2 regions of the Brachybacterium sp. SW0106-09 genome follow, and region 1 is predicted to be linked to the other one. Evidence: predicted binding sites of a transcription regulator. Region 1 holds the regulator's gene; the other holds the start of a gene.
The links. Region 1 encodes HrcA, which represses chaperone genes, less so after heat shock. Its sites were predicted from a motif close to TTNGCACTCGNNNNNNNCGAGTGCNAA; they were not measured.
Positions count from the first base shown of each region.

Region 2: the regulator HrcA is predicted to act here: its motif matches at 3,067-3,093, upstream of groES (co-chaperone GroES).

Region 1 is NZ_BCAK01000001.1:38,129-43,273, forward strand. It holds gene Y09_RS00155 (DUF4870 domain-containing protein) at 1-854, opposite strand, end outside; gene Y09_RS00160 (DUF3097 domain-containing protein) at 1,070-1,966, opposite strand; gene hrcA (heat-inducible transcriptional repressor HrcA) at 2,110-3,111, shown strand; gene dnaJ (molecular chaperone DnaJ) at 3,184-4,302, shown strand; gene Y09_RS00175 (16S rRNA (uracil(1498)-N(3))-methyltransferase) at 4,316-5,104, shown strand.
Region 2 is NZ_BCAK01000025.1:162-5,306, forward strand. It holds gene Y09_RS11440 (hypothetical protein) at 1-671, opposite strand, end outside; gene groL (chaperonin GroEL) at 1,020-2,609, opposite strand; gene groES (co-chaperone GroES) at 2,613-2,909, opposite strand; gene Y09_RS17560 (hypothetical protein) at 3,546-3,710, shown strand; gene Y09_RS11455 (metallophosphoesterase) at 3,844-4,698, opposite strand; gene Y09_RS11460 (molybdenum cofactor biosynthesis protein MoaE) at 4,752-5,145, opposite strand, start outside.

The sequences.
Region 1 (5,145 bases):
ATGGCGAAGACGACGTGGACCAGCGCCGGGACGCCGATGAGGGCGAAGAGCACCGAGCCGAAGCCGAAGGTGATGACCGTGATGATGGTGAAGACGATGGCGAGCGCGATCTCCACGATCAGGGTCGCGATCGCCGCGTTCAGCGCCTCCGCCGCGTTGTAGCGGACGAAGCGGTTGCGGTCCTTGTAGACCAGGAAGATGATCAGCGGGCCGAGCCAGCCGAGGAAGCCGGCGCCGATCACATAGCCGACGATCGCCGAGAGCTGCGCGAACATCGCCCACAGCTTCGTGTCGGACTCGGTGGTGGGCTGACCGATCAGCGGGCCGTCGAAGACGCCCTTGACGTGGGCGGGGGTCTGGTCGGGGTTCATGGTTCCTCCGGCTGAGGTCTGTCCGTGGGCGGCGTAGGGAGCGTGCTGCTGGGCATGCGGAGCCTGCTGCTGCCCGTACGGCTGCTGGGCATGGGCCGGCTGCGCGGAGGGCTGGGACGGCGAGGGCGCCCCGTAGGGGGAGGCCGGCGCCGCGGCCGGAGCGGCCGAGCTCGCGGACTGCCCGTAGGGATCCGCCTGCTGAGCGGAGCCCGGCTGCGCGTAGGGGTCCTGCTGCGCGAACGGATCATGCTGCGCGGCGGGGGCCGGCTGCGCGCTGGGAGCGGACTGCGCAAACGGATCGTAGGGATGCTCTGCCGGGTCCGAGGTCGCGCTGCCCTGCTCCTGCGGCGCGGGGGCGGCAGGGGCGTCGATGTCGAGGTGGTCCGAGGCCGGGCGCTCGGCAGGCTGCTCGGGCAGCGAGTCGGAGGTGGGGGTGCCGGGCTCGGTGCCGTACGGGTCGTGCGGATGCGGAGTCTGGCTCATGGGATCCTTCTTCGTCTCGGTCGGCGCGGGGGCCGTCGTCTCGGGTGACGGGTTCACCCTAACGAGCCGGGGACCCCGCGGTCAGCGCGGCGGTCCGCCGAATCCGCTGGGGGATATCCCCCTGGTGGGCTCCCGAGGGCCGCCGACCCGGACCGCGTGCACGCACCGTCGGGCGGCGTCGACGGCCCGCGACGACGTCCCGTGCCGCGGCGGAGTCACCCCTGGTCGACGGTGACGAAGTCGATGAGCTCCTCGATGCGCCCCGAGAGCGTCGGCTCGACATCGGCGTAGGAGCGGACCGTGGAGAGGATCCGCTTCCAGCCCAGGCCGATGTCGGCCTTGTCCTCGTGAGGCCAGCCGAGCGCGGCGAGGGAGCCGACCTTGATGTCCGTCCCCTTGGGGATGTGCGGCCACTCCTTCAGTCCCACGCGCGCGGGCTTCACGGCCTGCCATACGTCGACGTAGGGGTGGCCGAGCACGGTGACGTTCCCACGAGCGCCCGGCAGGGCCATCACCTCGGCCGCGATGCGGGACTCCTTCGACCCCTTCACCAGGTGGTCCACCAGGATTCCCAGCCGGCGGCCGGGGGAGGGGCCGAACTCGCGCACGCGCTCGGCGAGGTTGTCGGCGCCCTCGAGCTGCTCGACGACGATGCCCTCGATCCGCAGGTCGTGGCCCCACACCTTCTGCACCAGCTCCGCGTCATGGGTGCCCTCGACCCAGATCCGCGACGCACGCGCGGTGCGGGCCTTCGCCCCCTCGACGTACACCGAGCCGGAGGCGGAGCGCTTGCGGACAGGCGCCTTCTGCGCCGCTTGCGGGCGGGTGAGGACGACGGGCTGGCCGTCGATCATGAAGCCCGGCCCGAGCGGGAAGGTGCGGCGTCGGCCGCGGCCGTCCTCCAGCTCGACGATCAGCTCCCCGGCCGTCTTCTCCACGCGCGTGATCGCGCCGGTGAAGCCGGTCGAGGCCTCCTCGACGACGAGGTCGCGCTGCGCGGGGACCTCGCGGCCGACGGGGCGGCGGCGGTGATGGGCGGGCGGACCGGAGGAGAGCACATCGGCGCCGTACCGGTCGGGGAAGCGAGCAGGCGGGGTGGACACGGCGGACACTGTAGCCCCGTGGCGAACGCCTCCCTGCGAAGCACGCCGCGGACGCGTACGATTGGCACTTGGCATGGGAGAGTGCCAATGTCCAGGGAGACCCGGGCGCCGGGACGCCCCGGTGCCGGACCGCGCGGCAGGAGGTGCACGACATGGACGACCGCAAGCTCCAGATCCTCGGCGCCATCGTCGAGGACTACGTCTCCACGCGCGAACCCGTCGGCTCGAAGTCGCTGCTGGAGCGGCACGAGCTCGGCGTCTCCGCGGCGACCGTCCGCAACGACATGTCCGTCCTCGAGGAGGAGGGGCTGATCCATCAGCCCCACACCTCCGCGGGCCGCATCCCCACCGACAAGGGATATCGCGCTTTCGTCGACCACGTCGCGATGGTCAAGCCCCTCTCCACCGCCGAGAAGCGGGCGATCCGTGCCCTGCTCGAGGACGCGGGGGACGTCGAGGAGCTCCTGGCCCGCACCGTGCGCCTCCTCGCCCAGCTCACCCAGCAGGTCGCGATGGTGCAGTACCCGGCCCGGCGCCAGGCCCGCATCCGCCACGTCGAGCTCGTGAAGGTCGCGGACTCGCTGCTGCTGGTCGTGCTGATCACCGAGTCGGGGCGGGTGGACCAGCGCACCGTCCCCGTCATCGCCGGCCGCCCCGCCGAGTACTACGCGGCGCTGCGCGACCAGCTGAACCGCGCCGTCGCCGGCCGGGAGGTCACCGACCTCGCAGGCCCGCTGACGGACTACCTCGAGTCCCTGCCCGTCCCCGAGCGGCCCGCCGCCGCGGAGGTGGCCGAGGCGCTCACCGCGCTGGCCGCGACCCGCGCCGAGGACCGCATCATGATGGCGGGCACCGCGAACATCGCCCGCTCCGCCGAGGACTTCGCCCGCGACGTCGAGCCGCTGCTGGACGTCCTCGAGGAGCAGCTGGTGCTGCTGCGCCTGTTCACCGAGATGCACGTCTCCCCGGGGGACGTGCAGGTGCGGATCGGCTCCGAGCTCCACGACCGGGCGCTGCACCAGGCCGCGCTCGTCGGCGCGGGCTACGGCGCCGGTTCCCACCTCGCGATCCTCGGCCCCAGCCGCATGGACTACGCGGCCGGGATCTCGACCGTCCAGGCGATCGCCCGCTACATCTCCCGATTCCTCGAATGACCGCGCCGGCGGGCCTCCGCGCCCGTCGCCGGCCGTCACCGACCTCCGACCCCCTGTGAAGGACCCACGCCTGTGAACGACGACTACTACGAGCTGCTCGGCGTCTCCCGCGACGCCTCGACCGAGGAGATCAAGAAGGCGTACCGCAAGCTCGCCCGCACCCTCCACCCGGACGTCAACCCGGACCCGGAGGCGGCGGAGAAGTTCAAGAAGGTCTCCCAGGCGTACGAGACCCTCTCCCATGCGGACAAGCGCCGCCAGTACGACATGGGCGGCGGTCCGGGCATGGGCGGCTTCCCCGGCGGCGGCGCCGGCTTCGACTTCAACGACATCTTCGACATGTTCGCCGGAGCCTCCGGGATGCGCGGGCGCACCCAGGGACCCGTCCCGCGCCAGCGCCGCGGAGGCGACGTGCTGCGCCGGGTGAAGATCGAGCTGCGCGACGTCGTCTTCGGCACCGAGCAGGAGGTCACCTTCCGCACCGCCGTGCTGTGCGAGCGCTGCTCCGGCTCCTGCGCCGAGCCGGGCACCAGCCCCACCCGCTGCACCGCCTGCAACGGCTCCGGCCACGTCCAGCGCGTCCAGCAGTCGCTGCTGGGCCAGATGGTCACGATGGCGCCCTGCCCCACCTGCGAGGGCCACGGTGACGTGATCGAGAGCCCCTGCACCGGCTGCTCCGGCCACGGACGCACCGCCACCGAGCGCACCGTCACCGTGCGCATCCCCTCCGGCGTCGAGAACGGCACCCGTATCCAGCTGCGCGGCGAGGGCGAGACCGGCGAGGCCGGCGGCCCCTCCGGCGACCTCTTCGTGGAGCTGTCCGTCAAGGACCACGAGATGTTCGACCGCGCCGGCGACGACCTGGTCACCACGGTCTCCGTGCCGATGACCACCGCCGCGCTCGGCGCGACGATCCCGCTGGAGACCTTCGACGGGGAGCAGGAGCTCGACATCCGTCCCGGCGCCCAGCCCGGCGAGGAGATCGTCCTCAAGGGCCTCGGCGTGACCCCGCTGCGCCGCGAGCGCCGCGGAGACATCCGTGTGGTCCTGGACGTGGACGTGCCCACCGCGCTCACCGACGAGGAACGCGAGCTGCTCGAGCGCTTCGCCGCCCTCCGCGGCGACGAGGCCACCCGCCCCAAGAACCACGGCGGCCCGTTCGCGAAGCTCCGCGAGCGCCTGAACCTCTGAGGCGGGAGAGCCCGTGCCCACCACCCCGCCCGGCTTCCTGATCCTCGACGAGGCCCTCGCCGCCGCCCGTGAGGGAGACCAGCTCGAGCTCGCCGGCGACGAGGGCCGCCACGCGGCCAAGGTCGCCCGGATCGGGGTGGGGGAGCAGCTGCTCCTCACCGACGCCCCCGGCCGACAGGTCCTCGCCGAGGTCACCGCCGCCCGCAAGGAGGCGCTCGACCTGCGCCTGCTCGCGGACCCGTCCCCGGCTGTGCAGCGTCTGCCCCGACTCGCGCTGGTGCAGGCCCTCGCGACCGGCGGCCGCGACGAGCAGGCCGTCGAGTCCGCGACCGAGCTCGGCGTCGACCGCATCGTCCCGTGGACCGCGAAGCGCTCCGTCTCCGTATGGCGGGGGGAGAAGCTCGCCAAGGGCCGCGCGAAGTGGGAGGGCACCGCCCGCGCCGCCGTCAAGCAGTGCCGTCGGCCCGGCATCCCCGCCGTCGACGCCCCGCTGACCACGAGCGCGCTCGTCGAGGACCTGCGCGTCCGCGCGGCCGACGGGACGCTCGTGCTGGTGCTGCACGAGCAGGAGTCCGTCGGCGTGATGAGCCTCGCCGAGGAGCTGCGCGGAGCGAGCGAGGCCGGCATCGAGGAGATCGTCGTGGTCGTCGGCCCCGAGGGCGGGATCGACGAATCCGAGCTGGCCGCCCTGCGCGAGGCCGGTGCCCAGACCGTGCTGCTGGGCCCCGAGGTGCTGCGCTCCTCCACCGCCGGCCCCGCAGCCCTCGCGGTGCTCAGCGCGCTCGTCGGCCGCTGGGGCTGAGCCCACCGGCGGACCCCGCCGACGACAGGACCCCGCAGACG
Region 2 (5,145 bases), on a different contig from region 1:
TTGTGGCCGATGTAGAACGCCAGCAACGCGAACAGCAGCAGCGTGGGGTGGCGGTCCACGAAGGTCAGCGCCTGCGGGGCCTCGCGCCTCAGCTCGGCGGGGGTGATCGCATCGATGTGCTCGATGCGGATCCCCGCCTCGCGTGCCCGCTGCAGCGCCATCCGCTGCGCCCTCTCGCCGAAGAAGCGGCTCGAGACGGCGAGGAGCCGTCGGCCCTGGTGGTCCAGCACGTAGACGCCGTCGTAGGCGGTCTCCGGCGGGTCGAGCATCTCCGTGGGACCGGAGCCGCGGGCGATGTCCCGCACCGCGATCACGGAGCCGACCTCGTCCCAGCGGGCCCTGCGCGTGGGCCGGAAGAGACTGCGCAGCTCGAAGCCGTCCTCGTCCAGCTGCAGCCACAGAGTCACCACCCGCAGGGTCATCACGCTCGAGACGACGGCGACCAGCACCCACAGCACCAGCGGGAGGGTGAACAGGGCATCGTGCATGAGCTCCGGATGGCGCCAGAGCCGCTGCCCGACGAAGCTGATGATCACGAGGAACTCGAGCACGACGGTGAACACGAGACCGATGATCAGCGCCCCGATCACCACGGCGGCGGGCGGCCCGTAGGTCCGCGTGGGGAGGTCCCCTCCGGCGGCTGGGGGCAGCGTGTCCGGCGTGCTCGTCACCACTGCTCCTCCGGCTCTCGTTCCCAGGACGGTCCCGGCGCATCCCGGCCGGGTCCGCTCATCTTAGGACTCGCACAGGACCGGCGAGGGGATTGACCCGAGGAACGGACGTGCCCGTCGGCCCTGGTGGGAGCAGAGTCGACGGGCACGTCATGGGAGGGCCGGGCGCAAGGGTCCTCCTCGCGCTCCCCGCGCCGGTCACGGGCAGCTCGGTCCCTGCGAGCTCGGTCCAGTCGAAGGGCATGGCCCCGCGCGCACGACGACGGGGCGGGCGGCGCGGGTCTCCCTGCACCGCCCGCCCCGTCGGGTCGGACGCGATCGGCGGATGCCGGTCGTCGACTCGGAGGATCAGGCCTCCTCGTCCTCGTCCTTCTTCTCGATGACCAGCGTCTCGGTGGTCAGCACCAGGCCCGCGATCGAGGCCGCGTTCCGCAGGGCGGAACGAGTGACCTTGACCGGGTCGATGATGCCGGCGGAGACCAGGTCGACGTACTCGCCGGTCGCGGCGTTCAGGCCGGTGCCGACCTGCGCCTCCTTGACCTTCTCGACGACGACGTAGCCCTCGAGGCCCGCGTTCTCGGAGATCCAGCGCAGCGGCTCGACGACCGCACGGGCCACGGCGCGCACGCCCACGGCCTCGTCACCGGTCAGGCCGAGGTCGTCGACCAGCACGGAGGACGCCTGCACGATGGCGGAGCCGCCGCCGGCGACGATCCCCTCCTCGATGGCAGCGCGGGTCGCGGAGACCGCGTCCTCGATGCGCATCTTCTTCTCCTTGAGCTCCACCTCGGTGTGAGCCCCGACCTTGATCACGGACACGCCGCCGGCCAGCTTCGCGAGGCGCTCCTGGAGCTTCTCGCGATCCCAGTCGGAGTCGGTGTTCTCGATCTCGGCACGGATCTGCGCGACGCGATCGGCCACGGCCTGGTCGTCGCCGGCCCCGCCCACGATGGTGGTCGAATCCTTGGTGACGACGACGCGGCCGGCGTGGCCGAGCACGTCGGTGTCGACGGTCTTGAGGTCCAGGCCGAGGTCGGAGGTGACGACCTGGGCGCCGGTGAGCACGGCGATGTCCTGGAGCATGGCCTTGCGGCGGTCGCCGAAGGCGGGAGCCTTGACGGCCGCTCCCTTGAAGGCGCCGCGGATCTTGTTGACGACCAGCGTGGACAGGGCCTCGCCGTCGACGTCCTCGGCGATGATGAACAGCGGCTTGCCGCTCTCCACCACCTTCTCGAGCAGCGGGAGGATGTCGGCCACGGCCGAGATCTTGCCCTGGTGCAGCAGCACCTGCGCGTCCTCGAGGACGACCTCCTGGCGGTCCGCATCGGTGACGAAGTGCGGGGAGATGAAGCCCTTGTCGAACTGCATGCCCTCGGTGAAGTCGAGCTCCATCGCGGTGGTGGAGGACTCCTCCACCGTGATGACGCCGTCCTTGCCGACCTTGTCGAAGGCCTCGGCGAGCAGGTCGCCGATCTCGCGGTCCTGGCTGGAGACCGAGGCGACCGACGCGATCTGGGCCTTGCCGTCGACCGGGGTCGAGATCTCCCCGAGCTTCTCGGAGAGCGCCTCGACGGCCTTCTCGATGCCGCGCTTGAGGGCGGCGGGCGCCGCGCCGGAGGCGACGTTGCGCAGACCCTCGTGCACGATGGCCTGGGCGAGGACGGTGGCGGTGGTGGTGCCGTCGCCGGCCACGTCATTGGTCTTGGTCGCGACCTCCTTGGTGAGCTGAGCGCCGAGGTTCTCGTAGGGATCCTCGAGCTCGATCTCACGGGCGATGGTCACGCCGTCGTTCGTGATGGTGGGGGCGCCCCACTTCTTGTCGAGGACGACGTTGCGGCCCTTGGGCCCGAGCGTCACCTTGACGGTGTTGGCGAGCTTGTCCACGCCCCGCTCGAGCGCGCGGCGCGCGTCCTCGTTGTACAGGATCTCCTTGGCCATGGCTCAGGCCTCGATGATCGCGAGGATGTCGCGCGCGCCGAGGACCAGGAACTCCTCGTTGCCGTACTTGAGCTCGGTGCCGCCGTACTTGGAGAAGACGACCTTGTCGCCGACCTTGACGTCCATGGGGACACGCTCGCCCTTGTCGTCGAAGCGACCGGCGCCGACGGCGACGACCTCGCCCTCCTGGGGCTTCTCCTTCGCGGTGTCAGGGATGACCAGGCCGGAGGCGGTGGTCTGCTCCGCCTCGAGCGGCTTGACGACGACGCGGTCCTCGAGGGGCTTGATGGAGACCGACATGCGGCTCACTCCTTCATGAAGAGACTGACTCTGTATGAGTTCGGGGTCGGGTCCCGGGTCCGATCGTCGTCGCGGTGCCGACCGGGGCGGGTCCCTCGTAGCAGCTTCTGGCACTCTCGGCCGTCGACTGCCAACGGCACCCACTTTAGGACGAGGGCTGGCACTCACGCAAGGCGAGTGCTAAATCTGGGCCGGGCGTCGGCTCGATGCGTCGCGCTGCGCGCGTCGCTGCAGGCCACGCGCCAAGAGAGAGCCGCGCTCGCACACGACCTTCCCCGGCTCCGCCGGCACCGCGATCCCGGGGAGCGCGGCGATGGAGCTGACGACGAGCCGACTGCCGCGTCTCCAACTCCGCTCCTTCGGCTGCTCCGCTCCTGGGGCTGCGCGAACCCCTCGGGGTCGGCCTCGAGGGTCCTAGCTCGAAGGCCACGGCTTTCTCGACACCCCCTCACCCCGAGCGGCTCGAGGGATGCCCAGGTCACACCCTTCTTGTGAACCCGATAACTTATCGTCCCCGAAGGCGTGACGCCACGCCCCCGCGCGCGATAGGACTGGGGATGTCGAGACCGACGGCGCACCTGCGATCCAGGGCCCGTCCGCAACGCTCACACCCCTCCGAACCCGAGGAGATCCTCCATGGCCTTCATCCGCACCCTCCGCTCCGCCCTCCGTCGCCGCGACGACCAGCTCGCGCAGGACATCGTCGAGACGGGCACGCACCGCGACCATCGCGCCGATGCCACCGCCTCCGTCGCCCGTCACGGCTCCCAGGGCATCCGCCCCTACGGCTTCGGCTACTGATCTCCCCCGGCGGGCGCCTCGCGCCGCCGCCGACGACGCCCCTGCAAGCAGTGCCTGCAGGGGCGTCGTGCAAGGCGCGGCCGCCAGGACGCTCCGTGTCCGGCCCCGGAGCGGCCGGGCGAGGTCCCGCCGCTCAGCGCCCGGCGGCCTCGAGGATCTGTGCGACCTGCTCGGGGGCGAAGCGGTAGACCGGGCGCTCCACATCAGCGAGGGTGTCGCCGGCGTTCGGGAACACCGAGCTGACCACGCGCGGCGCCCCCTCCCCCAGCTCCACCAGGCTCATGCCGGACAGGGCGAGCGACTGCTCGTCCGCGCCCGCCCCGACGGGGTCGACCACGTTGGTGATCCCGGGGGCGACGTGCACCGGGATCCCGGCGATCTCGCCGGTCATCTCGTGGTGGTAGTGGCCCGAGAGCACGATCCGCACGTCGGAGCCGTCGAGCACGGCGGCGAGCTCGTCGAGCCCGTCGAGGTCCAGTCCGCGCAGCAGCGGGGTCGCGGCGACGAGCGGCGGGTGGTGGATGGCGAGCACGGTCCCGCCGGGAGCGGGCTCGGCGAGAACGCCACGCAGCCAGTCCAGCTGCTCGGGATCGAGGTGGCCGTAGCCGGCGCCGGGGACGCTCGAGTCGAGCACGACCACGCGGGCCCCACCGCCGAGCGGCACGACCCGGTCCTGGCTCGGCGCGATCCGCTCCCCCGGGGCGACCGCCTCGCCGTAGACGGCGGAGACGTCGTGGTTGCCCATGACGATCGCGAGCGGCGCGTCGAGAGCGGCGGCGAAGGGGTCGAGGATCTCGTGGAGCAGGCGGTAGCTCTCGGCGGTGCCGTCCTCGGACGCGTCACCGGTGTGGACCACGGCGTCGATGCCTGTGAGGCCCTCCAGACGGGACAGGAGCCCGCGCAGGGCGTCGGCGGTGTCGATCCGGTCGTAGTGGCGGGCGGACGGATCGCCGTAGAGGTGCGTGTCGGTCAGGTGCAGGATGCGCATGCCGGGAACGGTAGCGGCCGCAGGTGTCGCGCAGGTGTCGGAGTCGACCGGGTTCAGCCCAGCGCCCCCACCCATTCGCTCGCGCCGTCGTCGAAGACCTGGTGCTTCCAGATCGGGACGCGCTGCTTGACGGTGTCCACGAGCTCGTCGCAGGCGATGAAGGCCTGCTTGCGGTGCGGGGCCGCGATCGCGCACACGAGGGCGGAGTCCCCGATGGCGAGGGGCCCGACGCGATGGGCGACCGCGACGAGGACGTCCGGATAGCGCTCCGCGATCTCGGCGGCGACCTGGGCGATCACGGCGGGGGCGGAGGGGTGGGAGGTGTACTCGAGCCGGTCCACGCCGCGCCCGCCGTCGTGGTCGCGCACCACGCCGTCGAAGGTGACCACGGCGCCGCAGCGCGGGTCGGCGACGGCTGCCGCCATGGCGGCCACGGTGATCTCCTCG